DNA from 3 places in the Mesorhizobium sp. WSM4906 genome. Region 1 is predicted to be linked to each of the others. Evidence: riboswitches for the same ligand, from Rfam matches in the RefSeq annotation. Region 1 holds a riboswitch; each other region holds the start of a gene.
The links. A riboswitch is a leader RNA that binds a small molecule or an ion and turns the genes downstream of it on or off. The one in region 1 is predicted to bind thiamine pyrophosphate.
Positions count from the first base shown of each region.

Region 2: another riboswitch for thiamine pyrophosphate. It lies ahead of thiB (thiamine ABC transporter substrate binding subunit); the one in region 1 lies ahead of thiC (phosphomethylpyrimidine synthase ThiC).
Region 3: another riboswitch for thiamine pyrophosphate. It lies ahead of thiC (phosphomethylpyrimidine synthase ThiC); the one in region 1 lies ahead of thiC (phosphomethylpyrimidine synthase ThiC).

Region 1 covers NZ_CP121355.1:3,653,998-3,663,958, reverse strand. Annotated here, with positions in the region: gene QAZ22_RS17390 (FAD-dependent oxidoreductase) at 1-2,045, opposite strand, end outside; gene QAZ22_RS17385 (hydroxymethylpyrimidine/phosphomethylpyrimidine kinase) at 2,191-2,970, opposite strand; gene QAZ22_RS17380 (thiamine phosphate synthase) at 2,961-3,566, opposite strand; gene QAZ22_RS17375 (thiazole synthase) at 3,563-4,336, opposite strand; gene thiS (sulfur carrier protein ThiS) at 4,340-4,537, opposite strand; gene thiO (glycine oxidase ThiO) at 4,506-5,513, opposite strand; gene thiC (phosphomethylpyrimidine synthase ThiC) at 5,517-7,361, opposite strand; TPP riboswitch at 7,466-7,582, opposite strand; gene QAZ22_RS17355 (FkbM family methyltransferase) at 7,675-8,430, opposite strand; gene QAZ22_RS17350 (hypothetical protein) at 8,427-9,659, opposite strand; gene QAZ22_RS17345 (aspartate aminotransferase family protein) at 9,668-9,961, opposite strand, start outside.
Region 2 covers NZ_CP121355.1:1,714,918-1,724,878, forward strand. Annotated here, with positions in the region: gene QAZ22_RS08065 (ABC-F family ATP-binding cassette domain-containing protein) at 1-1,366, opposite strand, end outside; gene QAZ22_RS08070 (thiamine diphosphokinase) at 1,368-2,012, opposite strand; TPP riboswitch at 2,147-2,261, shown strand; gene thiB (thiamine ABC transporter substrate binding subunit) at 2,305-3,315, shown strand; gene thiP (thiamine/thiamine pyrophosphate ABC transporter permease) at 3,556-5,178, shown strand; gene thiQ (thiamine ABC transporter ATP-binding protein) at 5,175-5,960, shown strand; gene QAZ22_RS08090 (M48 family metalloprotease) at 6,114-7,583, shown strand; gene QAZ22_RS08095 (caspase family protein) at 7,650-9,734, opposite strand; gene QAZ22_RS08100 (RNA polymerase factor sigma-32) at 9,903-9,961, opposite strand, start outside.
Region 3 covers NZ_CP121355.1:1,220,842-1,230,802, reverse strand. Annotated here, with positions in the region: gene QAZ22_RS05815 (hypothetical protein) at 1-284, opposite strand, end outside; gene QAZ22_RS05810 (hypothetical protein) at 281-2,347, opposite strand; gene QAZ22_RS05805 (metallophosphoesterase) at 2,350-3,687, opposite strand; gene QAZ22_RS05800 (hypothetical protein) at 4,179-4,442, shown strand; TPP riboswitch at 4,760-4,876, shown strand; gene thiC (phosphomethylpyrimidine synthase ThiC) at 4,980-6,815, shown strand; gene thiO (glycine oxidase ThiO) at 6,812-7,813, shown strand; gene thiS (sulfur carrier protein ThiS) at 7,782-7,979, shown strand; gene QAZ22_RS05780 (thiazole synthase) at 7,981-8,754, shown strand; gene QAZ22_RS05775 (thiamine phosphate synthase) at 8,751-9,356, shown strand; gene QAZ22_RS05770 (hydroxymethylpyrimidine/phosphomethylpyrimidine kinase) at 9,347-9,961, shown strand, end outside.

The DNA.
Region 1 (9,961 bases):
GAGCGCAGCGCGTCCCAGACGGCGAGCCCATCCTCGTAGCGCATATGCAGTTCCCAGCCCTGCTCGCCGACATAGGAGATGCGGAAGGCGGTGACATCCTTGCCGCCGATCCTGATCGGCTTGATCGCCGCGAAGGGAAAATTCTCCGGCGTCAGCCCATTCGGGTCCTCGACCACCTTCTGGAGCGTCGTGCGCGCGTTCGGCCCCCAAATGCCGATGGTGACATATTTCTCGGTCACGTCGGTGACGGTGACTTCGAAGCCTTTGTCCTGCGCGGTGCGCTGCATGTAGCGGAAGTCGCGCGGCCCGGCGTCGGCGCCGTCGATCACCCGGCAGCGGTCGGCCATGCGGATCACCGTGAAGTCGGCGCGCACCATGCCTTCCTCGTCGAGGAAGTGAGTATAGATGCCCTTGCCGATATTGTTGTCGCCGCCGATCTTGGCCGCGCACAGCCATTCCAGCAGCGCGACATGGGCCGGCCCTTCGACGTCGTACATCGAGAAATGCGAGAGGTTGACGATGCCGCAATCCTCGCTCATCGCCAGGTGCTCGGCATTGGAGACGCGCCAGAAATGGCGGTTGTCCCATTCGTTCTCGCGTACCGGCACGCGGTTGCCGTATTTCTCGAGCAGATGCTCGTTGGCGGCATAGCCGTGCGCGCGCTCCCAGCCGCCCAGCTCCATGAAATAGCCGCCGAGCTCCTTCTCACGCTCCCAGAACGGCGAGCGGCGGATGTTGCGGCCCTTGGAGAAGGGTTCGCGCGGATGCACGGCCGGATTGTAGACCTTCATCGCGGTCTCGGTGCAGCGATCCCAGATGAACTGCTCCTTCATCTGGTGCGGGTAGAAGCGCGAATAGTCGATGGCGTGATGGTCGATCGACGTGCGGCCGTCGGTCATCCAGTCGGCGATCAGCTTGCCCATGCCCGGGCCGTCCTTGACCCAGATGGCGACGGCATACCACAGCCCCCTCACCTTCTGGCTTTCGCCCATGGACGGGCCGCCATCGGTGGTCACCTGCAGCAGGCCGTTGAAGGAGTGGCCTTCATTGTAACCGAGCTCGCCGAGGATCGGCGTCAGCTCCATGGCGCGCTCCAGCGGCGCCATGATCTGCTCCATATCGAGGTCGCGCTGCGACGGCGACAGCCGCGCCTGGTCCTTCTCCAAGAGGTCGCGCGGATGGCAGAGGCGCGGATTGGTCTCCTCGTAATAGCCCCATTCGATCTGCCCGCCTTCGGCGGTCTTCGGATCGCCGGTGTCGCGCATATAGGCGGAGTTGCCCTGGTCGCGCAGCAGCGGCCAGCCGATCTCCTTGCCGGTGCCGGCGAACTCGTTGTAGGGGCCGAAGAAGGTCAGCGGATGGTCGATTGGCATGACCGGCAGGTCCTCGCCGACCAGTGCCGCGGTGAGCCGCCCCCAGATGCCGGTGCAGACGACAACATAGTCGGCTTCGATCGTGCCGCGCTCGGTCACCACACCCTTGATGCGGCCATTCTCGACGATCAGCTCCTTGGCCGAGGTATTGGCGAAAGCCTGGAGCTTGCCGGAGGCTACGCCTTGATCGACCAGCTTGCCGGCGACCGTCTGCGAGCGCGGGATGACGAGGCCGGCGTCGGGATCCCAGAGGCCGCCCTGCACCAGATGCTCCTCGATCAGCGGGAACTTCTCCTTGATCTCGGCCGGCTCGATCAGGCGCGCGCGGGTGCCGAAAGCCTTGGCGGAAGCGATCTTGCGCTTGATCTCGTCCATGCGGCCATCATCGCCGACGCGGGCGACTTCGAGGCCGCCGATGCGGGCGTAGTGGCCCATCTTCTCGTAGAAATCGATGGAGTAGAGCGTCGTCCAGCAGGACAGGAAGTCGTGGCTGGTCGTGTAGCAGAAGTCGGAGGCATGCGCGGTCGAGCCGATATCGGTCGGGATGCCCGACTTGTCGATGCCGACGATGTCGTCCCAGCCGCGCTCGATCAGGTGATGGGCGACCGACGCGCCGACGATACCGCCAAGACCGACGATGACGACCTTCGCCTTTTTCGGAAACTCTGCCATTGCCCGCGACTCCAAAGTGGTAAAGCGGGCGGACTATAGGGCCGAGCGGTGGGGTGATTGAAGCCTGTTTGCGACATTGGGAAAAGGCCGAGCGACCCTGACAGCCGAACGCGCCTCGTCCGGGGTGTCACCGGTGAGGATTTCCTTATGCGCCGGGGCCGAATTCGCGCTCGATACCTCGCACAAGCTTCTCGAAGACAAACCGCTTGCCTTCGCGCACGCTGTCCTCGAGCGGTTTTGCGCCGGCCACATGCGCGGCGATCGCGCTTGCCAGCATGCAGCCCGTCCCGCGCATCGATCCGGCGAGCCTGGGCATGTCGAAGTGGATAGGCTCTCGTCCAGAATTCAACAGGATATCCGTTGATTTGGACCCCGTCGCGTGGCCGCCCTTGATGAGCAGCGCCCGCAGCCCTTCCGCAAGCAATCGCCCTCCCTGCCGCAGCGCATCATCGTCGTCCACAGCCAAATCCGAACCGGTCAGGATCGCCAGCTCGATGAGGTTCGGCGTGGCAAGACAGCAGAGCGGCATGAGATCGCGCTTCAAGGCTCCGATCGCACCCGGCTCCAGCAACTGCCTGCCCGACGAGGAAGCCAGCACCGGATCGAGAACTGTCGGTATCCGCGGATTTTCGCGCAGCACGGCGGCAACCGCCGCGATGACGCGTCCCGTTGAAAGCATGCCGATCTTTATCGCCGACACTTTGTTGGCCCTCAGCGCCGCGCGCATCTGATCGGCAACCAGGCCGGGTTGCATATGGTGGATTGCCGTAACGGATTGGTGTGTCTGCACCGTCACCGCGGTGACGGCAACGCAACTGCGCAAGCCGATTGAAGAGATCGTCTCGATATCGCGCGCAATTCCGGCGCCCCCGCTGGAATCCGATCCGCCGACGACGAGCACGTGCGGGTCTCGGTTCAGCGCCATGGGTCGGTCTTTTCGATCCATTCCCTGGTGCGCGCCTCGGGATCCGGGTTCAAGGTTATGTCCGTCACCACCGCGGCGCTGTCGGCGCCGGCCTCGAAAATGCCATCGAGCCGCTCGGGATTGAGGCCGCCGATGGCGACCAGTGGAGTGGGTGCGACGGCGCCCTTCCAGGCGCGAACCCTTTCGAGCCCCTGCGGCGCCCATTTCATCTTCTTCAGGATGGTCGGATAGACGGGACCCAGCGCGACGTAGTCGGGCCTGGCTGCCATGGCCGTCTGCAGTTCGGCATGATCGTGCGTGCTCAGTCCGAGCTTGATGCCGGCCGTCCGTATCTCCGGGAGGTCGGCGGCCTGCAGATCCTCCTGGCCGAGATGGACGAAGTCGCAGCGCTCCTCGATCGCCAGCCGCCAATGATCGTTGACGATGAGCTGGCAATCGTGCCGTGCGCACAAGGTTTTTGCCTTGCGGATTTCCGCACGCAGCCCGCCCTCGTCCATGTTCTTGATGCGGAGCTGCACCAGCCTGACGCCGAGCGGCACCAGGCGCTCGATCCAGGCGGCGCTGTCGACGATCAGGTAGAAGGGATCGAGCTTCATGAGAAAACCGCCCTGCCGATTGTAGGCGTCGATGGCACGGCGACGTCGCGCGGCTCGAGCAGTCCCGAACCATAGGCTTCGCGGCCGGCATCGACCGCCTTGCTGAAAGCGCGCGCCATGCCCACCGGATCGCCAGCCTTGGCGACCGCCGTGTTGAGGAGTACGGCGTCAAAGCCGAGCTCCATCACGGCTGCCGCGTGCGACGGTCGTCCGAGACCTGCATCGACGATCAACGGCACGTCGGGGAAGTGCCCGCGCATCGATCGCAGCGCCATGATGTTGACCGGCCCGAGCGCCGAGCCGATCGGCGCGCACCACGGCATCAGAACCTTGCAACCTGCCTCCAGCAGCCGCTCGGCGACGACAAGGTCGTCGGTGGTATAGGGGAACACGCTGAATCCGTCCTCGCAAAGGATGCGCGCGGCCTCGACCAAGCCGAACACATCGGGCTGCAGCGTGTCGTGGTTGCCGATCACTTCGAGCTTGATCCAGGACGTGCCGAAGACCTCGCGCGCCATCTTCGCGGTCGTCACGGCTTCCTTGATGGAATGGCAGCCGGCGGTGTTGGGCAGCACCCTCACGCCGAGCGAGCGGATCAGCGACCAGAATTGCTCGCCGGCCCTGCCGCCGGCCATTTCCCGGCGCAGCGAAACGGTGACCGCCGAGGTGCCCGACGCCTTGACCGCTTCGGCAAGGATCGCCGGCGAAGGATATTGGGCGGTGCCCAGCAGCAGGCGCGAAGCCAACTTTGTCCCGAGAAGATCGAACATCGGCTAGCCTCCCTGCATGGGCGACAGGATTTCGATCCGGTCGCCTTCGTTCACCCGCAATTCCGCCCGTTCGGCCGCGGGCACGACATCGCCGTTCAGCGCGGTGGCGAGCCAGCCGCCTTCATAGTCGAGCTCCTTCAAAAGAGCGGCGAGCGTCGTCGCCCTGACCTCAAGCGCTTCGCCATTGACGATCAGCTTCATTTTCGGACTCCAGGTCGGCAGATGAATTGAAGAGAAGGCCGGCAGCCTGCTCGGCCATGGCCGGTGAGAGCAGGAAACCGTGCCGGTAGAGGCCGTTTATCGTGATCGCGCCGTCCTTCCGACGCTTCACCCGCGGCAGATTGTCGGGATAGGCGGGGCGCACGCCCACTCCTGTCTCGACGATTTCGGCCTCACCGAACGCCGGATGAAGCGCGTAGGCCGCATTGAGGAGCTCCATCAGCGAACGGGCTGTGATCGGCCCGTCATGGTCGCTTTCGATCATGGTCGCGCCGACCATGAAGTGATGATCGGCCCGCGGCACGACATAGATCGGATGACGCGGATGGAGGAGACGAACCGGCCGGGTGAGCGAGACCTCCCGCGTGTGGAGGATCAGCATCTCGCCGCGCACGCCGCGCAAATCGTCTTCGCCCCGCGCGATGCCCGTGCAGTCGATCACCTGATCGAAGCCGGAAAGGGCCACTTCGTCCACCTCGAAAAGGAAGACGACGCCCATCGCACGCAGCTTGCTGGCGAGGGCTTCGAGAACCCGACGCGGATCGAGATGAGCTTCGCCGGCGAAGAACAGGCCCTTGCGGAAGCGACCGGCAAGATCGGGTTCGAGGGCGGCGATCGCCTCTTCGTCGACGGGCTCGTGATTGCGGGTACGGGCCGCAAAGCGGGCAAGCTCGAAGGCGTCGCGCACATGGGCGAGGACGAGAGTGCCGGCCCTCGTCACGAGCCCGGGCAGCACCCTTTCCCACCAGTCGGCCGAAGTTCTGCCGAGAGTGACAACCGTCTCTTCGGCGCTTTCGCGTTCGCACCAGGGGGCAAGCATGCCGCCGGCGACCCAGGAGGCATTGCCGCCTATCTGGCTCCGAATTTCGGCAACCGTGACCGACGCACCTCGCGCGGCCAATTCATGGGCGACGGTGAGGCCTGCCACACCGGCGCCTTTGACAAGGACACGGCGCACGGTTCAGTCCGTCCCCTGATCGTCCTGCGCCAAAGCTTGTTCTTCCGCCCCGGGCGTTTCGACCGGCATGTAGAGATCGCCGCCTGCGCGGTATTTCTGCGCCATCGCCGCCATCCCCTCCTTCTGCGCTTCGGCGCGAATGTCGTGGGAGATGCGCATGGAGCAGAATTTCGGTCCGCACATCGAGCAGAAATGCGCCACCTTGTGCGCTTCCTTGGGCAAGGTCTCGTCGTGCATCGAGCGCGCGGTTTCGGGATCGAGCGACAGGTTGAACTGGTCTTCCCAGCGGAACTCGAACCGTGCCCGCGAAAGCGCGTCGTCGCGGATCTTCGCCGCGGGATGCCCCTTGGCGAGGTCGGCGGCGTGCGCCGCGATCTTGTAGGTGATGACGCCGGTCTTGACGTCATTGCGATCCGGCAGGCCGAGATGTTCCTTCGGCGTCACGTAGCAGAGCATGGCCGTGCCGAACCAGCCGATCATGGCGGCGCCGATGCCGGACGTGATGTGGTCGTAGCCCGGCGCTATGTCCGTGGTCAGCGGTCCTAGCGTGTAGAAAGGCGCCTCGCCGCAGACGGCGAGCTGCTTGTCCATGTTCTGCTTGATCTTGTGCATGGGAACATGGCCGGGGCCCTCGATCATCACCTGGCAGTCCTTTGCCCAGGCGATCTTCGTCAATTCGCCAAGCGTCTCCAGCTCGGCGAATTGGGCTTGGTCATTGGCATCGGCGATCGAGCCGGGACGAAGGCCGTCGCCAAGCGAGAAAGAGACGTCATAGGCTCTGGCGATGTCGCATATCTCCGCGAAATGCTCATAGAGAAAGCTTTCACGGTGATGGTGCAGGCACCATTTCGCCATGATCGAGCCGCCCCTGCTGACGATGCCGGTAACCCGGCCGACGGTGAGCGGGATGTAATGCAGCCGCACGCCGGCATGAATGGTGAAGTAGTCGACGCCCTGCTCGGCCTGCTCGACCAGCGTGTCGCGATAGACTTCCCAACTCAGATCCTCGGCGACACCGCCCACCTTCTCCAGCGCCTGGTAGAGCGGCACCGTGCCGATCGGCACCGGCGAGTTGCGCACGATCCATTCGCGGATGTTGTGGATGTTGCGGCCGGTCGACAGGTCCATGACCGTGTCGGCACCCCAGCGGATCGCCCAGACCATCTTCTCGACCTCTTCGGCCATCGAAGAGGTGACGGCGGAATTGCCGATATTGGCATTGATCTTCACCAGGAAATTGCGGCCGATGATCATCGGCTCGCTCTCGGGATGGTTGATGTTGGCGGGGATGATCGCGCGGCCGCGCGCCACCTCGTCGCGTACGAATTCCGGTGTGACGAAGTCCGGTATCGATGCGCCGAACGCCTCGCCGTCCCGTTGCAGCCCGCTCCGCATCATCTCGCGGCCGAGGTTTTCGCGGATGGCAACGAACTCCATTTCGGGCGTGATGATCCCGGCGCGCGCATAGGCAAGCTGCGTTACCGCCTTGCCGGCCTTGGCCCGCAGCGGACGGTTGCGGATCGGAAACTCCCGCGTCAGGCGCTCTCCTGTCGCAAATCCATTGTCCTCCGGCCTGACATGGCGGCCGTCATAGGATTCGACATCGCCACGCGCCACGATCCAGTCTTGCCGAAGGCGGGCAAGCCCCCTCTCGATATCGGTTTCGATTGCGGGGTCGGTATAGGGGCCTGACGGATCGTAGACCGTCACCGGCGGTTCACCGGCAGTCGGGTGAACGGCGATCTCGCGCATCGGCACCCTGATCTGCGGGTGGATGGCGCCGGATTTGTGGATCTTCCGCGACGCCGGCAGCGGTCCAGTCGATACGGTGGGGGTCAGGGCATTCATTTGAGGCTCCTTTGCTCGTTGCATTGGAGACCCAGTTCTGTGCCGGAAGGATGAAAAGACGCTTCGGTCTGCCTGCCTGAGACAGGTCTTCGGGCATGAACGCCCGCAAAGCGCTTGCACCGTCCCTACGCCAGTATGAACTGGATCAGGTTCAACGGGTCACTGCGCCGCAAAAGCCAGCAGTATCTCAGCCCCTTGCCGGGACTCCCCTGGTGAATGGCTTAGGTTGAACGGGCCAGCGCCATCTTGTCAAGCGCGTTTGGCCGGCATTGCGGCTCAACGCCATCGTGCATGGAAGCTCGGTAGCGAAAACTCAGGCGAAAGCCCAAATGTCCTCGGCCTGGAAGCCGACCTGATAGCCTGCGGTCTTGAGCTTGATGACGACCTGGCCGATCTCGGCAGCCGGCAGCGCGCCGACCTCGATCTTGATCATGCCGGGGCGATAGCGCTGGAGGTCGAGCTGGTCGAACACCATCCAGTCGGCGCCTTCGCAATCGACCAGGAAAGCGTCGATATGGGTGATGCGATTGCGGTCGAGCAGCGTCTGCAATGTCTCCGACAGCACCTCGATGTCTTTCAGATGCGGCGCGAACTTGTTGAAGTTGGCGTCCGCCTCGCCCCAGGCGTTCTTGCCGGACATCAGATTGGTGTCGGTGACCGAGGAGCAGCCGATGAACTCGATCGGCAGCGTGCCGGCCTCGAGCGCGGCTGCGTCGAAAGTGTGGACGGTGATGGTGCCCTTTGTCCTGGTCACCGCCACCGGCTCGATGACGAAGCGGCTCGTATCCGGATAGTTGGCGCGCAGCCGCTTCTGGTTGTAGGGGATCGGCTCGACCAGCATCGCCCGAGCACCCTTGATACGGTGCAGCCAAGGCGTCACGTCATCGAACAGCGCGCCGTCGCAAGCCCCGACATTGACCATCTGGAACGGTCGTCCGCCGCCGAACCGCGCCTTGAGCGCCGCCTTGGCCAGGAACTTCGTCCCGTGCAGCGCGGGTCCGCGGTCGAGCAGCCCGGCCGGCAATCCGAGCGACAGCAGAACGCGCGCTAGGTTGGAAGCCGAGCTCATGACTTGTCTCCGGCAACTTGCTGCGCCTCGCGGTGCCGGCCTTGCCTCGCCGAGGTCCACAGCGCCATCAGTGGCGCGGCGAGCATCAGGAAGGGCGGCAGAAGATTGGGGAAATAGATGCGCGTGTCGTGGATCGGGAAGACCGTGAACTTGGCGAGCACGCCGAGCACGAGCGCCGCAAGCAGGATGCCGGCGCGGCGGTCGAACCGGAAGCCTGTACGGTCGAGCCCATACCAGCCCGCGAGCGCGAGCACCGAGATCCCGACCCAGCTGTCTACGGTAATGGCGCGCACCACCGAGGCGGCGAAGGCCTTGAGATAGGCGGCCACCGAGAATGGCGGTTCGAAGCTGTCCATATTGTAGTGCTGCTCGATGCTGGAGAACCACAGATGCGGCCACCAGCCGGGATGCTGGGCCCAGTGCGAGATGGCGAAATAGGCGATGAAGGAGGCGGCGAAACCGGCCAGCGCCCCCCACGCCTTCTGCCGGAATGCCACGAGCAGCACGGCGAAGATGGCGAGGAACACAATGTTGTCCGGCCGTGCCATGAACGCCAGGAAAAGCAGGATAGCCGTCGCTGCCTCGTGTTTGCGGACATAGGCAAACAGCCCGCCGAGGAACAGCGCCGAGCAGAGAAGGTCAGGCGTCGAGGCCCGCGCCGCATCGCCGAAATCGGCCATGATCAGGATGGCGCCGGCGACCGGCGCCAGCGCCAGCGCGCCTTCCGCGCGCAGCCAAATGAGCGTGACGGCGCCGAACAAGAGCACCGAGAAGACCTGCACCAGACGCATCGCTTTAACCGGCGCCACGACATGGCTGAGGCTCGACAGGATTTCGGCATAGAGGAACTTGATCCGGTACATGCCGAGCAGCGAGTGGAAGTCGGCGGCATTCTCCGCCATGTGGTTGCGGAAGCCGCCGCCATCGTCGGTCAGCGTCTTGTAGTCGCCGGCCGACACGCCGGCCTTGATCGTGCTGTAGGCATAATCATGCAGCGCCTGCGGATCGGGATAGCGGCCCTCCTCGGCGATCGCCAGATAAGGCAGCATGTCCCAATTGACGTCGGGCATGAACCAGGCCGTCACGGCGGTCAGCAGGATGTAGAGCGAGAAGGTCGCCGCGCCGATCGGGGCTGCCCATCTCGCGTAAGTCCCCTCGCCCCAGGCAAGACCGGCGCCGGTCAGCCGGTCGAGCGGATTGGCGGGAGCGACGGGTGGCCTGGTCAGCATCGTCTGTCTCAGCGGACCTGGCTTTTCACGAAATCCTTCACGATCGCCACGATGCCGCGCGACAGGAGGCTGTCGAAGGCGTCGACGAAGCGGTCGACATGCTCGCGCTGGCAGATCAGCGGCGGCTCGAGCCGAATGACGTTGCGATTATACTCGGTGAAGGCGACGAGCACGTCGTAGTCGCGCAGCAAGAGCGAGCCGACGAAGCCCGAGAGCGAACCCTTCAGCTTGTCGTCGAGCACACTCACCACAGGACGCAGCACCATCGGCAAGGTCTGCGAGAAATCGTGGAACTCGAGCCC
Region 2 (9,961 bases), 1.9 Mb from region 1:
GGATCACCGTCCCGGCAAAGCCGGCGACCAGTTCCTGCAGCAGCTCAAGCGTCTCCATGTCGAGGTCGTTGGTCGGCTCGTCGAGCACCAGAAGATTCGCCGGCCGCGCCAGCACCCGGGCCAGCAGCAGGCGCGCGCGCTCACCGCCCGAAAGCTCCCGCACCGGCGTGCGAGCCTGCTCCGGCTTGAACAGAAAATCCTTCATGTAGGAGACGACGTGGCGCTGCTCGCCGTTGACCACAAGGTTCTCGCCGCGTCCGTCGGTCAGGTAGTGCGCCAGCGTCTCCTGCGGGTCGACGGCCTCGCGCTTCTGGTCGAGCGTCGCGATCTCCAGATTGACGCCGCGCCGCACCGAGCCATCGTCCGGCGTCAGCTCGCCGGTCAGCATTTTCAGAAGAGTCGTCTTGCCGGCGCCGTTCGGTCCGACCAGGCCGACACGATCGCCGCGCTGGATGCGGGTCGAGAACCCCTTGACCACGGTCAAGTCGCCAAAGCTCTTGTCGATCCCCTTGGCCTCGATCACCAGCTTGCCGGATTCGGCGGCGTCGCTCGCCACCATGGTCGCCGTGCCCTCGGCGCCGCGATGGCTGCGAAAGCGCTGGCGCATGGCCTGCAGCTCGCCGAGGCGGCGCATATTGCGCTTGCGCCTGGCAGTTACGCCATAGCGCAGCCAGTGCTCCTCGCGCACGATCTGGCGGCCGAGCTTGTGCTGCTCGCGCTCCTCCTCTTCCAGCACCTGGTCGCGCCATTCCTCGAAATGCGCGAAGCCTTTGTCCAGCCGCCGGGTCTGGCCGCGGTCGAGCCAGACCGTAGCGCGCGAGACGCGCTCGAGAAAGCGGCGATCGTGCGAGATCAGGATCACGGCCGAAGAGGTGCGCGCAAGCTCCTCTTCCAGCCATTCGATGACCGACAGGTCGAGGTGGTTGGTCGGCTCGTCGAGCAGCAGGATGTCGGGTTCGGGCGCCATGACGCGGGCAAGCGCGGCCCGGCGCGCTTCGCCGCCGGAAAGGTCGCTCGGCCGTTCCTCGCCGGTGAGGCCGAGATGGTCCATCAAATAGGTGGCGCGATGCGGGTCGTCGGCCGGCCCGAGACCAGCCTCGACATAGGCGCGCACGCTGGCGAAGCCATCCATATCGGGCATCTGCGGCAAATAGCGGACCGTCGCCGATGGCTGGCGGAACACCTCGCCGTCCTGTGGCTCGACCAGCCCGGCGGCGATCTTGAGCAGCGTCGACTTGCCCGAACCGTTGCGGCCGACAAGCGCGATCTTCTCGCCGGCGGAAGCGCTCAGCGACGCGCCGTCGAGCAGCGGCGTGCCGCCAAAGGTCAATTTTATGCCGTCGAGATTGAGAAGAGGCGGAGCCATGTCAGCTTTCGGCAAGAGGATAGGGGTGGGCGAGCAGCAGCGCCCGGCCACTCTCGAGCGCGATCTCGAGCCGGCCCTTGACTTCGTTCGATATAGTGAGCGAGGAGCCGAACGCCACCTCGACACGGTCGAGCGGCCATTTGGCGCCGGAGACCGTCAGGCCGGCGAGTTCGGAGAAGCCGAGCACCGAGAACAGCGTTCCGTCGGCGTAATCGAAGGCGGCTTTGCCCGGCAGGATGGGAACGCCCTCCTGAGCGCCGCTGGTCAGCAGTACCGTCGTGCCCGCCTCGGCCAGCCGATACCCAAGCGCCTGATGCAGGAAGGCATGGTCGGCGCGCTTGCCGCCGAAGGCGCCGGCCAGCACCAGGCTGGTGGCGCCGCGCGCGAGCGCCTCGGCGATGGCGAGCTCGCCGTCGGTCATGTCCTTTTCGGCCGGAAAGATCTTGCGCGGCACGGCGGCGAGATCCTCCGGCAGGTTCGGCGGCACCGAGTCGAAGTCGCCGACCCATAGCTCCGGTACGAGGCCCAGCATGCGGGCATGACCGATGCCGGCGTCGGCGGCGATGACGCGGGAGCCTTCGATCTGGCGATCGAGCCGAGGCGTGCGGACGAGCTCGCCGCCAAGCAGGATGGTGAATGTTCCCATGGGCGTCGCCCTTACCAGCCCCGCCCGCGAAACGGAAGCCAGGCGCATCCAAACGGATAGCGCTGCGTTCCGAAGTCATCGGATGCCCGGCAAACTTCCGCTTGCGCGCCGCATCGGCCGGGCCTATGTCTCGAAACGCTCTAACGGGGTGCCGGACGCTGACTTCGCGAACCGGCTGAGAGGCGACAATGCCAACCCGCCGAACCTGATCCGGTTTGTACCGGCGGAGGGATTAGACGTTTCGGACCATCCGACGCCTCAATTCCTTGTCACGCGAACGAAGGAGGCGCCGATGCGCTCACTATTGTCCCAGCTTATCCTCGCAACAGGCCTCGTTTCGCTTTTGGCAGCCGCCGGGCCTGCCGAGGCGAAGGACAAGCTCACCGTCTATACCTATGAAAGCTTCACCGCCGACTGGGGTCCGGGACCCGCGGTGAAGAAGGAATTCGAGGCCGAATGCGGCTGCGATCTCGAATTCGTCTCGGTCGCCGACGGCGTGGCGCTGCTCAACCGCGTCAAGCTGGAGGGCGCCGGCACCAAGGCTGACGTCGTGCTCGGCCTCGACACCAACCTGACCGCAGACGCCAAGGCAAGCGGCCTTTTCGCGCCGCATGGCGCCGTTGCAGATTTGAATGTGCCCGGAGGCTGGAAGGACGACACGTTCGTGCCCTTCGACTACGGCTATTTCGCCGTCGTCTACGACACCGAGAAGCTGAAGACCCCGCCGAAAAGCCTGAAGGAGCTGGTCGAGGGTGGTGCCGCCGACAAGATCGTCATCCAGGATCCGCGCACCTCGACGCCGGGCCTCGGCCTGCTGCTCTGGGTGAAGTCGGTCTATGGCGACAAGGCGCCGGAGGCCTGGGCCAAGCTCAAATCCAGGGTGCTCACGGTGACGCCGGGCTGGAGCGAGGCCTACGGCCTGTTCACCAAGGGTGAGGCGCCGATGGTGCTGTCCTACACCACCTCGCCAGCCTACCACATGGTGGCGGAGAACACCGAACGCTACCAGGCCGCGTCCTTCGAGGAGGGCGAGTATCTGCAGATCGAGGTCGCCGGCATCACCACGACCGGCGCGAAGAACCCGCTGGCGGAAAAGTTCATCGCCTTCATGACCGGACCGAAATTCCAGGACGTCATCCCGGAGACCAACTGGATGTTCCCGGCCGGCAAGACCGACAAGCCGCTCAACCCGGCCTTCGACAAACTGGTGAAGCCGACCAAGACCCTGCTGTTCAGCCCGGAAGAGGTCGCGGCAAACCGCAAGGCCTGGGTGGACGAATGGCTGGCGGCGATGAGCAAGTAGCCGGCTTTGGCTATCTATCGAAGATGATCGCTCTACGGCGCCCCCCTCTGTCCTGCCGGACATCTCCCCCACTTGGGGGGAGATTGGCTGTCATTGGCGATTTCGCCAATTGGCAACGTTGCAGGAATGAGCAGGGTGCCGACGCTGCTGATCTCCCCCCTTGTGGGGGAGATGTCCGGCAGGACAGAGGGGGGCGCGAAGGAACGCGGCGTTCGTTAGCTCGAATCCCAATGGTGCAGCGTGCAATCTTCGCCGCGCCCTGACTCCCGCGTCACCGCCGGCATCATCGCCCTTGCGGCAATCGCCGTGCTCATCGGCGGCGCCTTCGTCGGGCTCATCCTCGAAGGCGCGCGCGACCCGTCCGGCGCTCTCGTCGCCTTCGACGGCTATCTCCTCCGTGTCGCCCGCTTCACGCTTTGGCAGGCGCTGCTTTCGACATTGCTGTCGGTCGCGCCGGCGCTGCTGGTGGCGCGTGCCTTGTCCCGGCACCCGGAGTTTCCCGGCCGTCGGCTGATCCTGCAGCTCTTCGCCGTGCCGCTGGCGCTGCCGGCCATCGTTGCCGCGCTCGGCGTGTTGGCGCTCTACGGCCATGCCGGCTATTTTGCCGGCGCTCTCGGCAGCCTTGGCGGCAGCGAATGGCCGGGCATCTACGGCTTGTCCGGCATTCTGATCGCGCATGTCTTCTTCAATTTGCCCTTGGCCACGCGTCTGTTCCTGGAGGCGCTCGGCACGGTGCCCGCCGACCAGTGGCGGCTGGCGAGCCAGCTCGGCATGGGGGCATGGCCGGCGTTGCGGCTGATCGAATGGCCGGCGCTGCGCGCCGCACTGCCGGGCGTCGCCGGACTGGTGTTCATGCTCTGCATCACTTCCTTCACCATCGTGCTGACGCTGGGCGGCGGGCCGGCCGCCACGACGCTGGAGGTCGCGATCTACCAGGCGCTGCGTTTCGATTTCGATCCGGCTAGGGCCGTGGTGCTGACGCTGCTGCAGATCGGTCTGACCTTCGTCGTGGTCACGGCACTGATGCGGCTTGGCGCCAATACGGTCGGCGACGCCAATCTGCCGGTGGCGCCACGCCGCTATCTTTCGGCGGGCAAGGCTGAAACGATGGTGAACGCCGGTCTGATCGCACTTACCTTGCTGTTCGTCGCCGGGCCGATGGCGGCGACCGTGCTGGCCGGCCTGGAGGCCGATCTCGGACGGCTGGCCGGCGAGGAGGCCGTGCGCCGTGCGACGCTCACCAGCGCCGCGCTGTCTTTCCTCTCGGCGCTGCTTTCGGTGGCGCTGTCGCTCTCGCTCATCGCGGCCCGGCGCGCGCTGGCCTTGCGGCGCCGCGCGGGCGGCGCCATGTCGCTGCTCGAACATGCCACCGATACCGGCGCCGGTTTCGTGCTCGTCGTGCCGCCGATCGTGGTCGGCGCGGGCTGGTTCCTGGCCTTGCGCGGCGTCACGGATGTCTTCGCCGTCGCGCCCGTCATGGTCGTCGCCGTCAATGCGGTGATGGCGATGCCCTTCGCCATCCGCGCCGTTCGCCCGGCCTATGACGCGGCGAGCGAGCGTCACGAGCGGCTCTGCCTGGCGCTCGGCATTTGCGGCTGGAACCGGCTGCGCCTGGTCGACTGGCCGTCGCTCCGGCGGCCTTTGGCCACCGGCTTTGCCTTCGCCATGGCGCTGTCGCTTGGCGATCTCGGCGTCATCGCGCTGTTCGGCAGCGATTCGGTGCAGACCTTGCCCTATCTCTTGCTCGCGCGCATGGGCAGCTACCGGACCGCCGACGCCGCGGGGCTTGCCTTGCTGCTCGGCCTCGTTTGTCTGATGCTGGTTGTCGCCGCCGACTGGCTCGGGCGGGAAGCAAAGGCATGACGACGAACAATGGCATAGCGACGGAGACGGCACTGGCCGTCACGCTGGACGATGTTTCGTTCAGCTATGGCGAGGCATCGTTCCGCTTCGATGCCGAATTCGCCGCCGGCAAGATCACCGCCATCATGGGGCCGAGCGGTTCAGGCAAGTCGACGCTGCTCAATCTGGTCGCCGGCTTCGAGCTGCCCGGCGCCGGCAAGGTGCTGATCGGCGGGATCGATGTCGGCGATGCGCCGCCTTCGGCGCGGCCGGTATCGATGGTGTTCCAGGAAAACAATCTGTTTGCCCATCTTTCGGTCGAGGGCAATGTCGGGCTCGGCCGCTCGCCGTCGCTCGACCTCACTGTCGCCGACCGCCACACGGTCGCGGAAGCGCTGGCGCGGGTTGGCCTTGCCGGCAAGGAGAAGCGGCTGCCGCGCGAGCTTTCCGGCGGCGAGCGGCAGCGCGTCGCGCTGGCAAGGGTGCTCCTACGCGATCGTCCGGTCCTTCTGCTCGACGAGCCCTTCGCTTCGCTCGGTCCGGCGCTGCGCGACGACATGCTCGATCTCGTGGCCGGTATCCACGCCGAACGGCAGATGACCGTGCTTTTCGTCACGCACCAGCCGGAAGATGCCCGCCGCATCGGCGAGAACATGGCGTTTCTGGACGAAGGCATGATCGCCGCGACCGGGCCGGCCGCGGATTTCTTCGACCGCTCTGGTCCGGACGCCTTCCGGCGCTATATCGGCGATCAAGGCGGCAGCGTTGCCGTATCACAACATATTGCCCGGAAGCGGACATAATTTACGCCCAAACCGGCAACGGGTGATCCGGCGTTTGCTTGCCTTGTCCGGGGGAGTGTGGCTAGGTCCGGCCATGCTGGTCCGGGTGGGCCGTGATTTGCCGAAAGATTTCGAAAGGAAGCCGATCTGACGACCGGCGCGGAGAAAGTATGGATGAAGCCGCTGACGCGATTCTTTGCGTTGGCGGGCTTTGCCGTGGCGCTGGCGAGCTGCCAGATGTTCACGCCGCCCGACGTCCAGGAATCCGGCTTCCAGCCCTCGGACAAGCCGATCACGGTCGACAACGTCGTCGCCAACGCCAAGCTCGCCGACATGGCGAAGGCGCAGCATCCGCGGATTCTCGCCACCTATGGCGGCGAATATTCCGATCCGAAGCTCGAGCGCATGGTGGCCAAGGTCGTCGGCAACCTGACCGTGGTGTCGGCCAACCCGACCCAGACCTATCGCATCACCATCCTCAATTCGCCCAACGTCAACGCCTTCGCGCTGCCCGGCGGCTACCTCTACGTGACGCGTGGACTGCTGGCTCTGGCCAACGACTCCTCCGAGCTTGCCGCCGTCATCGCGCATGAGATGGGCCACGTCACCGCGAATCACGGGTTGCAGCGGCAGCAGCTCGAGGCCGAGGAAGGGCTGGCGACCAAGGTCGTTTCCGATGTGCTCGGCGACAGCCCGACCGCCAAGGCAGCACTCATCCGCGGCAAGCTGAGGCTGGCGCAGTTCTCGCGCAACCAGGAACTGCAGGCCGACGCCATCGGCATCAAGTCGATCGGCGAGGCGGGCTACGATCCGTATGCGGCCGGCCGCTTCCTGCAGTCGATGTCGGCCTATACCGATTTCCGCTCGGTCAGCGGCGCCACCGATGCCAGCCTCGACTTCCTGGCCACGCACCCCAACACGCCGCAGCGCATCGAGCTGGCGCAGCGCCTTGCCCGCAACTTCGGCCCGCCCGGCGTCGGCACGCGCGATCGCGATGCCTTTCTCGCCGGCATAGACGGCCTGCTCTACGGCGACACGCCGGAAGAGGGCTACGTGCGCGGCCAGACCTTCATGCATCCCGGCCTCGGCGTCTCGTTCGCGGTGCCGGACGGTTTCGTCATCGACAATTCGGCGGCCGCCGTCACTGCGACCGGACCCGGCGACATCGCCATCCGCTTCGATGGCGTGGCGATCGACAAATCGGTGTCGCTGACGGATTACATCCGCAGCGGCTGGGTCGCCGGGCTGGACGACGCCAGCGTGCGCCAGGAGACGGTCAACGGCAACGAGGCAGCGATGGCGCATGCCAGCGCGCAAGGGTGGCAGTTCGATATCGCGGTGATCCGCGCCGGCGGGCAGGTCTACCGGCTGCTGACCGCAGCACCCTCGGCCAGCGCCGCGCTGGAGCCGGTCGCGCGTTCGGTCAGCGGTTCCTTCCGCACGCTGAGCGCGGCCGAGAAGGCGGCGCTGAAGCCGCTGCATATCCGGGTGGTCACCGTGCAGCCGGGCCAGAACATGGGCACGCTCGCGGCGCAAATGGTCGGCGTCGACCGCAAGCTCGACCTGTTCCGCGTGCTGAACGCGATGTCGCCGGGCGCAACGGTGTCGGCCGGCGACAAGGTCAAGATCGTCACCGACAAATAGCTTCCGCCAGGAAACGGCTCGGTCTGTCTATTCGGTTGCCCGCGCACGCCGTTGTTGCTGCATCCGTCAGAACAACCCAGTGCTGTCGGAACCGACGGTGCTGCCGGTATCAGAGACGCTGCCGGTGCTGCCCGTGTCGGTGGGGCCGGTGGTGTCTGTGTCGGCGGAGCCTGTGTCGGTAGTGCCAGTGCTGCCCTCAGTGGTGCTGCCTTCAGAGCTGCCACTGCCGCCGCCTTTGGGCTCGGGATGATCGCCGCTACTGCCGCGCCAGGGCGCCGGCCCGGTGTCGTTCTGTATTGGCTTGAGCGGTGTCTCGAAGACCTCCGGCGGCGTCGTTGGCGTCGGTGTGGGGACCAGCTTTATCTTCGTGACTATTTTTCGCACGACCTTGGGCTTGCACACCGCGACCGGCAAGGCGCTGCGGGCGGGAAGACCGAGAATGCTCATGGAATACACGCCTTGCCGATCGATGCCGGCTTTGAGGAAAGCCAAGGCGCGGGCCGGATCGGCGGGCACCCCGTTGCGGCCTTCCTGGAAGATCACCGCGAGATCGTTCATGGCGTTGATGTGCCCCATAGCCGCCGCCTTGAGCAGCAGGTCCAATCCCTTGCCGGTATCGGGCTGGACACCGATACCGTTGAACAGGGCGCGTCCCCACGCGGCCATGGCGTAGGGGTCGCCCTTGTCTGACGCTTGCGAATAGAGGCTGCTGGCCTTCGTCGGATCGACGGCGGTCCCTGTTCCGGACGCCGCGATGTCGCCGAGCTCGAAAACGGCCCGGACATGCCCTTTGTCGGCAGCCTCCTGGATGGCTTTCCTGGCCTCGTCGACCTTGCCGGACGCCAGCAGCGCCCGCCCGAGCTCGTAGCGGAAACGGGTGACACCGGGATAGGTCTTCACCGCGGTCTCGCAGGCTTCGACGGCCCCGCCGCCGATCTCATTCGGCTGCCGGCCGGGGGCGACGCCTTGCAGGTCGAGCGGCGCGCCCGCCGCCTGATCGCAGGGGTCGACACTTGGCGACAGCTTCATCGTCGCCCGCTTGGACGCCTTGCCAGCACTGATCTGAAAGCCGACCTCGACGGGAGCCGCCGAGCCGATCTGGGGCTCGTAGCGCAAATGGTCGATATCATCGGCCATCAGGCTTGATTCGGGAGACAAGGTCCGGTCCGGCAGCGACAGCGTGCCCGTTGCCGGATAGCTTGCGAGCTTCAGGCTGACCGCCGGGTCGTTGGTTGGGAAATCCAGCTTCAGAGGCACCGGGCCGACACCGACCGGGATGCTGACGCCGTGGTTGTCGATGGCTTCGGCGGCGCCGGTGATATGGAGCCCGCGCTCCGACGCCGGCTGCGGCTGCTCGACCATGACCTGCTGACCCTCGGGCTCATCGTGGCGCATCAGCACCACCTCGTCGACCAGCGAGGAATTCTCCCACGGAACCTGCTTGCCATTGGTCGCTTTCACGACGTCCCGGCGAACGGCCGCCATGACCGTGCGTATCTCCTGGTTGGGCGCCAGCGCGCGGCGGGAGAAGGCGGACGAGAATGGACTGAGGGCACCAGTGCCGTCATAGGCGACGGCGCCCGGCTCGGTGGCGAAGGCAATCAGCGTGTTCAGCGAGCTTTTCACCTGCGCAAGGCCTGTCTCACCGGAGACAATCAATTGGTCGCGCAGCCAGTAATCCTTGCGCGGGAACGGATTGTTGCGGCAGGCATCGAGGATGATTACCTGGATCTTCGACTTCGAGCGCAGTTGCTGCAGCACGTCGTCGAGCTTGATCGCCTGGACTTCGATGTCGGCCGCATCCTTCAGCGAGGCATCTACGGGTATGAGAAAATTCTCGCCGCCGATCTGAAAGCCGTGGCCGGAATAATAGACGACCGCCAAATCCGCGCCGTCAACCGCAGCGAGATAGTTGCGGAACTTCTCCTCGAACTGGAGCTTGGTCACGTCCTTGGCAACGAACACATTGAAGCCAGCCAGCCGCAATGTCTTGGAGACATTCTCGGCGTCCGTGTCCGGATTCTTGAGGGCCGGAATAGTGCGATATTCGGAATTGCCGATCACAAGGGCAACCCTGCGATCGGCATGAGCCTCGAGCGTCGTGAAGCCCACGAGGATCAAGGCTGCAAGGAAGGCGCAGCATCGCAGCATGGCAAGTCCCCCATCCGCTATGGTCTGTCGGATTCACAAAAGACCAGTTGCGGCGCGCGGGTCTGTTAAAGAATTCACAATACGCTGATATGGAAAAGAAGAAAGGCTGTTGTGATATGACCTATTTTTATTAGATATCTATTTTACACCAGCAACTTAAAGTTGCCCTCAGGCTGCTTCCGCCAGGAATTCGGGGTTCTGTTTGACCAGTGCAGCCCTCAGTTTCT
Region 3 (9,961 bases), 2.4 Mb from region 1:
GTGATCACAGTCACTTCGACGCCCCATCGGGTACCCATAGCGATGAGCTTTCGCCGGTTTTCTTCGACGGCTGGGACGTTCGCTTCCTTCAGAGCAAAGTCCAGAACCACGATCTTGCCGACCTTCAGGTCAAGATGGTTTTCGAACGCGGCGAAACGCGTTTCCCATCCAAGCGCGACGATCGCGATATCTGCCTCCATCGTTTCGCAGGTACCTGCATCTCTCGCCTTCTCGGTGACGGCCAGATGGCCGAAGACTCGATACTCGACAGTTGAAGCGGTCATTCGAGATCGCTCTCGAAAAGCGAGTGCTGGAATTCGGTCTTGAGTGCGGGCCGCGCGACGAGCTCCTTAAACACCGAGTCGGCCCAGTCTTCTGGGAGCCGATGCCTGGTAAAAAGCAGGTCGACCATCCGCGCCGCAGGGATTGTGTTGATTTCGTACGGGCCGCGATAGGAGAACCCGAAGTAAGGTGCAAATCGCCGATGCAATCTGATCATCATCTCCTTCGATGCGGGGTCGGCGCGGTCCACCTCAAAGTTGCCGGCGGCGGAGACCTCCCGGATAAACCCATCCCTTTCCGCCCGACGCAGGACCTCGTCCAGTTTTCCGCTGGGTTGCTCCAGTCGGTTCACCAGCGAGCGCATTTCCTTTAGATCAACCCTGAAAATGCCTCTCTCTGTCGTTCCTAGAGCATTTTCTTCGGCAAACTCTGTCTGGAGGCGAGCGGTCAGGTAACCCAACGCCCGCACCATGCGCACGCTCTCTTCTTCGTACGGATGTGAAAGCGCCTGAAGTCCATCAAGCTTCCGTTGAGAGGCGGCGTTCACAGCCTGTCTCTGCTGTTCGAGATGAATCTGTAAATCCGAGTTGATGAATTCCACCAGTTTTCGTGGATCACTGGAACTCGGAACACTGCGGCGGAAGATCTCTCCCATTATATCAAGGAAATCGCGTATACAGACGTCGCTCAATGATGTGATGATCTGGTGCCCTACGTACGGGTAGTCATGCAGACGCAGCATCTGGCACGCTTTCAGAAAAGCCCATCCCTGTTTCCGGGCGATCGACCTCTTCAGATTTGAAGCATCCGCCTTGCTCATGGGCCGGCGCTTAATTTCCGGGTTCATGAGCGCGAGCGCCAGCCCTTCGGCATAAGGGCGCGCTTTTCGATCAAGAAGGAATTGCTGCTGATCCGCCGTCCTCAAATTCACGGAGAGGAATTCACGTGCTGCATCAGCAAGTGCCACAAGCTCTTCTCTGCCCTCGGAATGACCCGATATGATAACCCGCTCGATGATGTCATTGACGGAAAGCCGCCCCAGCCGGTTTTTGAGCGAAAACGCGCTGAGCGCATCGTTGCGCTCGAGATCACTCCGCAGATGGTCAGGAAGCGCATAGTACAGCCGAAGCGACGACACGTTCTCGCACAGCGTGGCGAACTCCCTCGGATCGACTGAATCAAGATTCTCGACGTCCCGGTCAGCATTCGAGAGCGACTGGCCGGGTATGATCGTCCGGATCGTGTCGTAGAGGCCGCCGATGTAGGCGAGGACCCATTTCACGTTGCCGCGCGTCTTTCTCACCAAGGTGTTCAGGAACTGCTGTTGGAGCGGTGTCAGTGCTTCACAGTCGTCAATCAGTATCTTGAAGAAGGGCGCCCTGTCACCGGCGAAAGATGGGCCATTTAAAAGTGGAGTGATCGCGGTCGCGACCTTGTTAATGATCGCGCCAGGGTCTGTTGCTCTGAAGCCGGTCGCTCCGGCATCGGCGGCAAAGAAGAACGCGTTGAAGCATTCGTCGACGTACCGGGTTATCCCACCCCGCAGCTCATCGATGCTGAAGAAGTCGAGACGGGCAGGTTGGGGTATGAAGTGCAGCACTTCGCGATGCAGTGCCAGGGCGACGTCCCTATCTTCGGAGGCCCGGTATTTCAAGTGGCCGTCGCGTCTGAGCTGGCCGATGCTCTCGAGCAGGCGTTCGACTATCTTCAGCTCCAGATAGTGAGAGAAGATTACGAATTGCCGCGGGATCACGGCGGCCGTGTCGAAGCGTATCCGCTCCGGAATGAGGTTCAGAACGGCGTTGTCGATTAGGGGCGAGAATGTCTCATTGAGCTGGAAGAAGACGCCATACCAAGCGAGCTTGCCGACTTGGTCCGAGAGACTTTTGTCTTCAAGAATATGGACTGTGGAAAGCGAGCGAAGAATGCTGGTCTTGCCGCTGCCTCTCGTCCCTGCGACGAAGACCGGCTTGGCGGCGGCAGAAATCAACGCCGACTTCTGACTGAACCACAGTATCGGGCGGCTTTCGTACTCGATCCTGTTGGGGCCGAACGGATTCTCCATCGCTATTCGTCCCTTACCTTAATGCGCCAAGCCGAGTTTGCCTTGGTGAGGCCGTCTATCTCGATGAAGCGCGCCGCTTGGAGCATCAGAAGAGAGTCTTCCAGATCTAGCCCGAGCTCGGCGGAGGCAGCAATCTCAGTGATCTCGTCCCAGAAGAGTAACCCATTCCCGCGCCTGGTGGCATGGTCGCGCAGTCGGCGCAGCAGGTCAAACGTGTCGTTGTTCAGAAAGGCCTTGCCGTTGGACATGGTCGAAATAAAGCAATGTTCGCCTTCCATGACCGTCCCGTCGGCGACATTGGTGCGGTAGGGTATAAGTCGGATGCCGACGAGCTCTCCCTGATCGGTCGTGAAGAAGACGAGCTCATTGAAACCTGACTGTATCTCTGGTGCTGAGATGCAGATCAATTTGCCGTCCGGAAACCTTGGATCGTTGACGATCTCGACCGGATCAGCATGTATGTGTCCATGCAGGTAGACGATAGGCTTGTTGCCCTGCAGCAGCTGAGTTCTGACAAATCCGCTGTTGAGCATCTCCGCGTATGGCGTAATGCGCGGAGTCTTTTGTGGCAGCAGATTGTGATGGCCGATTATGATGCCGTAACGCATGTCGGGCTGCTGGAGCAATTCCTGTAGGCCTGCAAGCATCTCACGCGAGATGTATGGCGTGTCCATCTGACCGTAATACTCGTCGTCGGACGCCTCCTTGTCTGGATCGCTGGGAGGTGTCGCGGGCGAATGTCCCGAGATGTCCGGCGAGCCGAGATCTAGAGGCTCTGTAGAAGGACTGAGTGCCTCGAGACGATCACGAAGGAACGCGGGAAGGTTTTGAAGCTCCCAACTGCCTATCGCTGTGTTGACGAGGATGAAGTTTGCGCCTGCGGATCCTGTCGGAAGTCTGAAGTGCACGGGTTGGTCCACGGGAACGGTCTGCCAACCCAAGCGGGCGGCTAAACTCGCCATTTCGCTGAATTTCTCAGTCGGTCCAAGTTCGCGCGCGTCATCACGGTTCACATCGTGATTTCCCGGTACGAATATCAACGGAAGCGCCTTTGAACTGCGTCCCTGTGCGCGGCAGAGCAACGTGAAATGCTGGAATGCCGAAGCAATGAAGGTCTTGTCGCCACGGCTCGTGAAATCCCCCATGAAGGCGATCGAATCCAAGGGCTTCGAAGTCGTCAGCCGCCGAAGTTTCGTCAAGACGGCACGCAGCGAAGACGCGCGTAGCTTCTGCGTTATTTTCGGAGCGAACTTGCTATCCTTGGCATCGATGTTGCTAGAGGAAGGATGCCAGTCCGGATAGTGAATATCGCCTACTTGAAGGATTCGCACCCGCCGCATAACTCGCCCCCCTGCCGAGAGCCATAGACTAATCCGTTCGCTTTTGCCAAGCGCGAACGATCATCCGCAGTGTCCTTAACGAGGTAGCCTGCACTTTTCGAGAATTGCCACGGCGGCTATTTTTCGGCTGTGAAGCACACGAGACCCGTGACGTGAGACCCAGTTGCTCAATGCCCAGTTGCTCAATGAGCTTTCTTACGAATAAGGGAGAATTTCCGCGGCCGGACTATCTCTGAGCGAGCGTGCATGACTGCCAACGGAAGGTCTTGCACGCACCCTTGCGATCTTGAGCAATGGTCGCCATGACTTTCTTCTTGCAGGCTTTTGAGTGGCCCAGCCTGCGATCACCAGACCCCACCGATTCTAAAGAGCGTGGCAGATGGGATAGTCGAGGTTGCCCGTGCACAGTCACGCTCAGGGCTTGCGCCGCCCAGAGGACACGCTGAAAAGGCAGATTGGGGCGCAAGCACGCCATTCACGAGAGGTTCGACATGAAGACCATGCAAGAAAAAGACATTCCGGCATTCGTACAAGCAGTTGTGGACGCCGGCTGCAAAATTTGCGCGATTGGCAACTTGGGATACGTCTTTGGCGATGCTGATTTCACGCCAGCGCAACGGAGGGCCGTCGAGCCACAGCTGCGTAGGATTGCTGAAATCTACGGCGAACGCGATCATCTCATGAACGAGATAGCTGTATATCTGCGGTCGATCGGACGCCATGTCGAGGTTGAGCCGAAGACAGGTATTTCCTGATGGCCGTGATCGCGAGAAGCCGTCTTCCAACCTCTGAATCCTAAAGGAGGTGACCCCCAAGGCCGTTCGTCACCTTCGACCAGAATAACCACATCCGTGACCGCCTGAGCTACTTGGTCGATACGCGCACATGGCCAATACAGTTTCTCCATCCTTCACGAAGCGAATGAGGCTTTGGCCATTCAGCCCCGGTCTACGGGGCGTGACTTGTCCCCGATGCATGCGCGAGCTCTCCGCCCGGCTGGCCGCCGGTCGTCGCCACCGGCCGAAGGCGCCCGAATGCGCTTGACAAGATAGCGTCAGCCCGTTCAACCTAAGGCATTCACCAGGGGAGTCCCGGCAAGGGGCTGAGATACTGCTGGCTTTCGCGGCGCAGTGACCCGTTGAACCTGATCCAGTTCATACTGGCGTAGGGACGGTGCAAGCGCTTTGCGGGAGTTTACGCCCGAGGTCCTGTTGCAGCAGGTCTACAGAAGCGTCTTTTCATCCTTCCGGCACAGAACTGGGTCTCCAATGCATGAGCAAAGGAGCCTCACGATGAATGCCCTCACCCCCGCCGTATCGACGGGACCACTGCCCGCCTCGCGGAAAATCCACAAGCCCGGCGTCCTCTACCCGCAGATCAGGGTGCCGATGCGCGAGATTTCCGTCCATCCGACGGCCGGCGAACCGCCCGTCACCGTCTACGATCCGTCCGGCCCCTACACCGATCCATCAGTCGAAACCAGCATCGAAAAAGGCCTTGCCCGGCTTCGCCACGAATGGGTCACGGCGCGTGGCGATGTCGAAGCCTATGACGGCCGCCACGTCCGGCCGGAAGACAATGGATTCGCCACCGGCGAGCGCCTGACACCGGAATTTCCGATACGCAATCGGCCGCTCAAGGCCAAGCAGGGCAAGGCGGTGACCCAACTTGCCTATGCGCGCGCCGGCATCATCACGCCAGAAATGGAGTTCGTAGCCATCCGCGAGAATCTCGGCCGCGAGGTGATGCGCGGCAAGCTGCAACGCGACGGCGAAGCCTTCGGCGCGGCGATCCCAGATTTCGTCACACCCGAATTCGTGCGCGACGAGGTGGCGCGCGGGCGCGCAATCATTCCCGCCAACATCAATCATCCCGAGAGCGAGCCGATGATCATCGGTCGCAATTTTCTGGTCAAGATCAACGCCAACATCGGTAACTCGGCTGTCACATCGTCGATGGCCGAAGAGGTCGAAAAAATGGTCTGGGCTATCCGCTGGGGCGCGGACACGGTGATGGACCTGTCGACCGGCCGCAACATCCACAACATCCGCGACTGGATCGTGCGCAATGCGCCGGTGCCGATCGGTACGGTGCCGCTCTATCAGGCGCTGGAAAAGGTCAACGGCATCGCCGAGGATCTGAACTGGGAGGTCTACCGCGACACGCTGATCGAGCAGGCCGAGCAAGGCGTCGACTATTTCACCATCCACGCCGGCGTGCGGCTGCACTACATCCCGCTGACCGTCGACCGGGTCACGGGCATCGTCTCGCGCGGCGGCTCGATCATGGCCAAATGGTGCCTGCACCATCACCGGGAGAGCTTCCTCTACGAGCATTTCGAGGAGATCTGCGACATCGCCAGAGCCTATGACGTCTCCTTCTCGCTCGGCGACGGCCTTCGTCCCGGTTCAATCGCCGATGCGAACGACGCGGCGCAATTCGCCGAACTGGAAACACTTGGAGAACTCACCAAGATTGCCTGGGCAAAGGACTGCCAGGTGATGATCGAAGGCCCGGGCCATGTCCCCATGCACAAGATCAAGCAGAACATGGACAAGCAGCTCGCAGTGTGCGGTGAGGCGCCGTTCTACACGTTGGGGCCGCTGACGACCGACATCGCGCCGGGCTATGACCACATCACCTCAGGGATAGGTGCCGCCATGATAGGCTGGTTCGGCACCGCAATGCTTTGCTACGTCACGCCGAAAGAGCATCTCGGCCTTCCCGACCGCAACGACGTCAAGATTGGCGTGATCACCTACAAGATAGCCGCCCATGCAGCCGATCTGGCGAAGGGCCATCCGGCAGCGAAAACCAGGGATGATGCCCTTTCGCGCGCGCGCTTCGAGTTCCGCTGGGAGGACCAGTTCAACCTGTCGCTCGACCCCGAAACCGCACGGTCCTTCCACGACCAGACCTTGCCCAAGGAGGCGCACAAGCTGGCACATTTTTGTTCGATGTGCGGGCCGAAATTCTGCTCCATGCGCATTTCCCACGACATCCGTGCCGAGGCCCAGAAGGAAGGCATGGCGGCAATGGCGGCAAAATACCGGGAGGGCGGCGATCTCTACATGCAGGCGGACGAGACTGGCGTACCGGTCGTGCCAGAGGCTCCCAAACCATCATGAGGGTGCTCGTCAAAGGGGCCGGCGTTGCCGGCCTCACCGTCGCTTTCGAACTCGCCGCCCGCGGCGCGACGGTCACCGTCGCCGAGATGCGGCATGGCCTTGGTGGCAACGCGTCGTGGTTCGCCGGCGGCATGCTGGCGCCATGGTGCGAGCGCGAAAGCGCGGAGCAGCCGGTGCTGGATCTCGGACGCGATGCTGCCGACTGGTGGGATGCGGTGCTGTCGGGTCAGGTGACACGGGCCGGGACATTGGTCGTGGCCGCGCCGCGTGATGCCGGTGAGCTTGACCGGTTCGCCAGTCGCACGTCAGGGCATCGGCGCGTCGATGAAAACGAAATTGCGCTCCTGGAACCCGACCTCGCCGGCCGCTTCCGGCGTGGATTGCTCTTCCCCGACGAGGCTCACCTCGACCCACGCCCGGCGATGGCGGCACTTCATGACAAGCTTGCGACCATGGGTGTCAAATTCCACTTCGGCTGCGACGCCCGGCCTGTTTCGGGATTCGCCCGTCAGATAGACTGCATGGGAATGGCAGCGGCCGATGACAGGCTGCGCGGTGTTCGCGGCGAAATGCTGATCCTTCGCACGCCTGATGTCTCGCTGTCGCGGCCGGTCCGTTTGCTTCATCCACGCTTTCCGCTTTATGCCGTGCCGCGCACCGATCACCGTTTCATGATCGGAGCGACGATGATTGAAAGCCAGAGCGCCGGACCGGTGACGGCGCGTTCCATGATGGAGCTGCTGGGCGCCGCCCATGCCCTCCATCCGGCCTTTGGTGAGGCCGAGATCGTTGAAACCGGTGTGGGTGTCCGTCCGGCATTTCCCGACAATTTGCCACGCGTCGAAACAGACGGTGAGATCATCGCGATCAACGGTCTTTATCGTCACGGTTTTCTCCTCGCCCCCGCCATGGCGCGCCAGGCTGCCGACCTGGTTTTCAGTCAAGACAGAACCAAGGAGCATGCTCATGAAACTGATGGTCAACGGCGAGGCGCGTGAGATTGCCGCCACCACGCTGGCCGAGTTGCTTGCCGCGCTCGACTATGAGGGCGATTGGCTCGCCACCGCCGTCAACAGCGACCTCGTGCACAAAGCCAACCGCGCGGAGTTCCAGTTGAGCGACGGCGACCGGATCGAAATCCTCTCGCCCATGCAGGGCGGCTAGCATGTTGGAGCTTTATGGAACCGAGCTTTCGTCGCGCCTGCTTCTCGGCACGGCTCAGTATCCTTCGCCGGCCATCCTTGCCGATGCAGTCAAGGCATCGGGCACGTCGGTGGTGACCGTCTCGTTGCGGCGTGAGATGGCGGGCGGTAGGGCCGGCGAACAATTCTGGTCGTTGATCCGCTCGCTGGGCGCCAGAACCCTGCCCAATACCGCCGGCTGCCTCTCCGTCAAGGAAGCCGTCACCACCGCGAAAATGGCGCGCGAGGTCTTCGGCACCAACTGGATCAAGCTCGAAGTGATCGGCAATCACGACACGCTACAGCCGGATGTGTTCGGTCTGGTTGAAGCCGCCCGCATCCTGTGCGAGGACGGCTTTGCGGTATTCCCCTATACCACCGACGATCTCGTTGTCGCCGAGCGGCTGCTGGAAGCGGGCTGCAAGGTCCTGATGCCGTGGTGCGCACCGATCGGTTCCGCCTTGGGACCGGTCAACATGACGGCGCTGCGCTCGATGCGCGGATATTTCCCTGGCGTCCCGCTGATTGTGGATGCGGGGCTCGGACGGCCGTCGCACGCGGCCACCGTCATGGAACTCGGCTTTGACGCCGTGCTCCTGAACACAGCGGTCGCCAAGGCGGCAGATCCGGTCGGCATGGCGCGTGCTTTCGGTAAGGCGGTCGACGCCGGTCGTGAGGCGTTCAGTTCGGGAATGCTCGAACCGCGCGACGTCGCCGTGCCATCGACACCGATGGTCGGCAGGGCCGTTTTTTCATGAAGCTCGATCCCTTCTACCTGATCGTCGACAGCGCCGCCTGGATCGAAAGGTTGGCGCCGCTCGGCGTCAAGCTGATTCAGCTTCGCATCAAAACCATGGATGAAACCGGGCTGCGCGCGGAGATCCGCAAGTCGAAGGCCTGGTGTGTCCAACACAAAAGCCAGCTCATCATCAATGATTATTGGCGCCTGGCAATCGAGGAAGGCTGCGATTTCGTGCATCTGGGCCAGGAGGATTTGCAAACGGCCGACCTCTCGAGGATACGGGCAGCGGGCGTCAGGCTCGGATTGAGCACGCATGATCATGTCGAGCTGGAAACGGCCATGTTTGCCGAGCCCGACTATGTCGCGCTCGGTCCGATCTATCCCACCACTTTGAAGAAAATGAAGTGGGCACCGCAAGGGCTAGAGCGGATCAGCGAGTGGAAGCGGCGGGTGGCGCCGATCCCATTGGTCGCCATCGGCGGCCTCAACCCCGACCGCCTCGACGGCGTCTTTGAGGCCGGCGCCAACAGCGCCGCAGTGGTCACGGACATCACGTTGAGCTTCGACCCCGAAGCGCGCACGCGAGAATGGATCGAAAAGACGGACCGATGGCGATGAGACGAGAACCGCATGTGCTTGTCGTTGGCGGATCAGATTCCAGCGGGGGTGCTGGAATAGCACGCGACATCGAGACGATCTCTGCCGTTGGCGTGCGCACCTGTCTCGCCGTCACAGCGCTAACGGTGCAAACGCACGACGCCGTGATCGAAATCCATCATTCGCCACCCAGCATGGTGGCCAATCAGATGTGTGCCGCGCTACAGGCCAACGACGTAGCCACAATCAAGATCGGCATGCTGGCGACTGCCAAGATCATTGTTGCCGTTGCCGCAGTGCTGCGCAAATTTCCGCAAGTGCCGGCAGTACTCGACCCTGTGCTGGCCTCCACCTCAGGCCGCGCACTTCTGGAAGCAGGCGCTATCGCTGCCATGAAGCGCGATTTGATGCCGCTTTGCTGCATTGTCACGCCCAACCTTCCTGAACTGGCGCTCCTTACTGGTTCCGAACCGGCTTCGGATGAGGACGGTGCGCTCCAACAAGGACAAAGACTGCAGGCCGTCGGCCCTCAGGCCCTGCTGATCAAGGGTGGGCACGCGTCGGGTCCCCGATCGGCCGATATTCTGTTACGCTCCGATCATGAACCCATCCACTTCGACACGCCG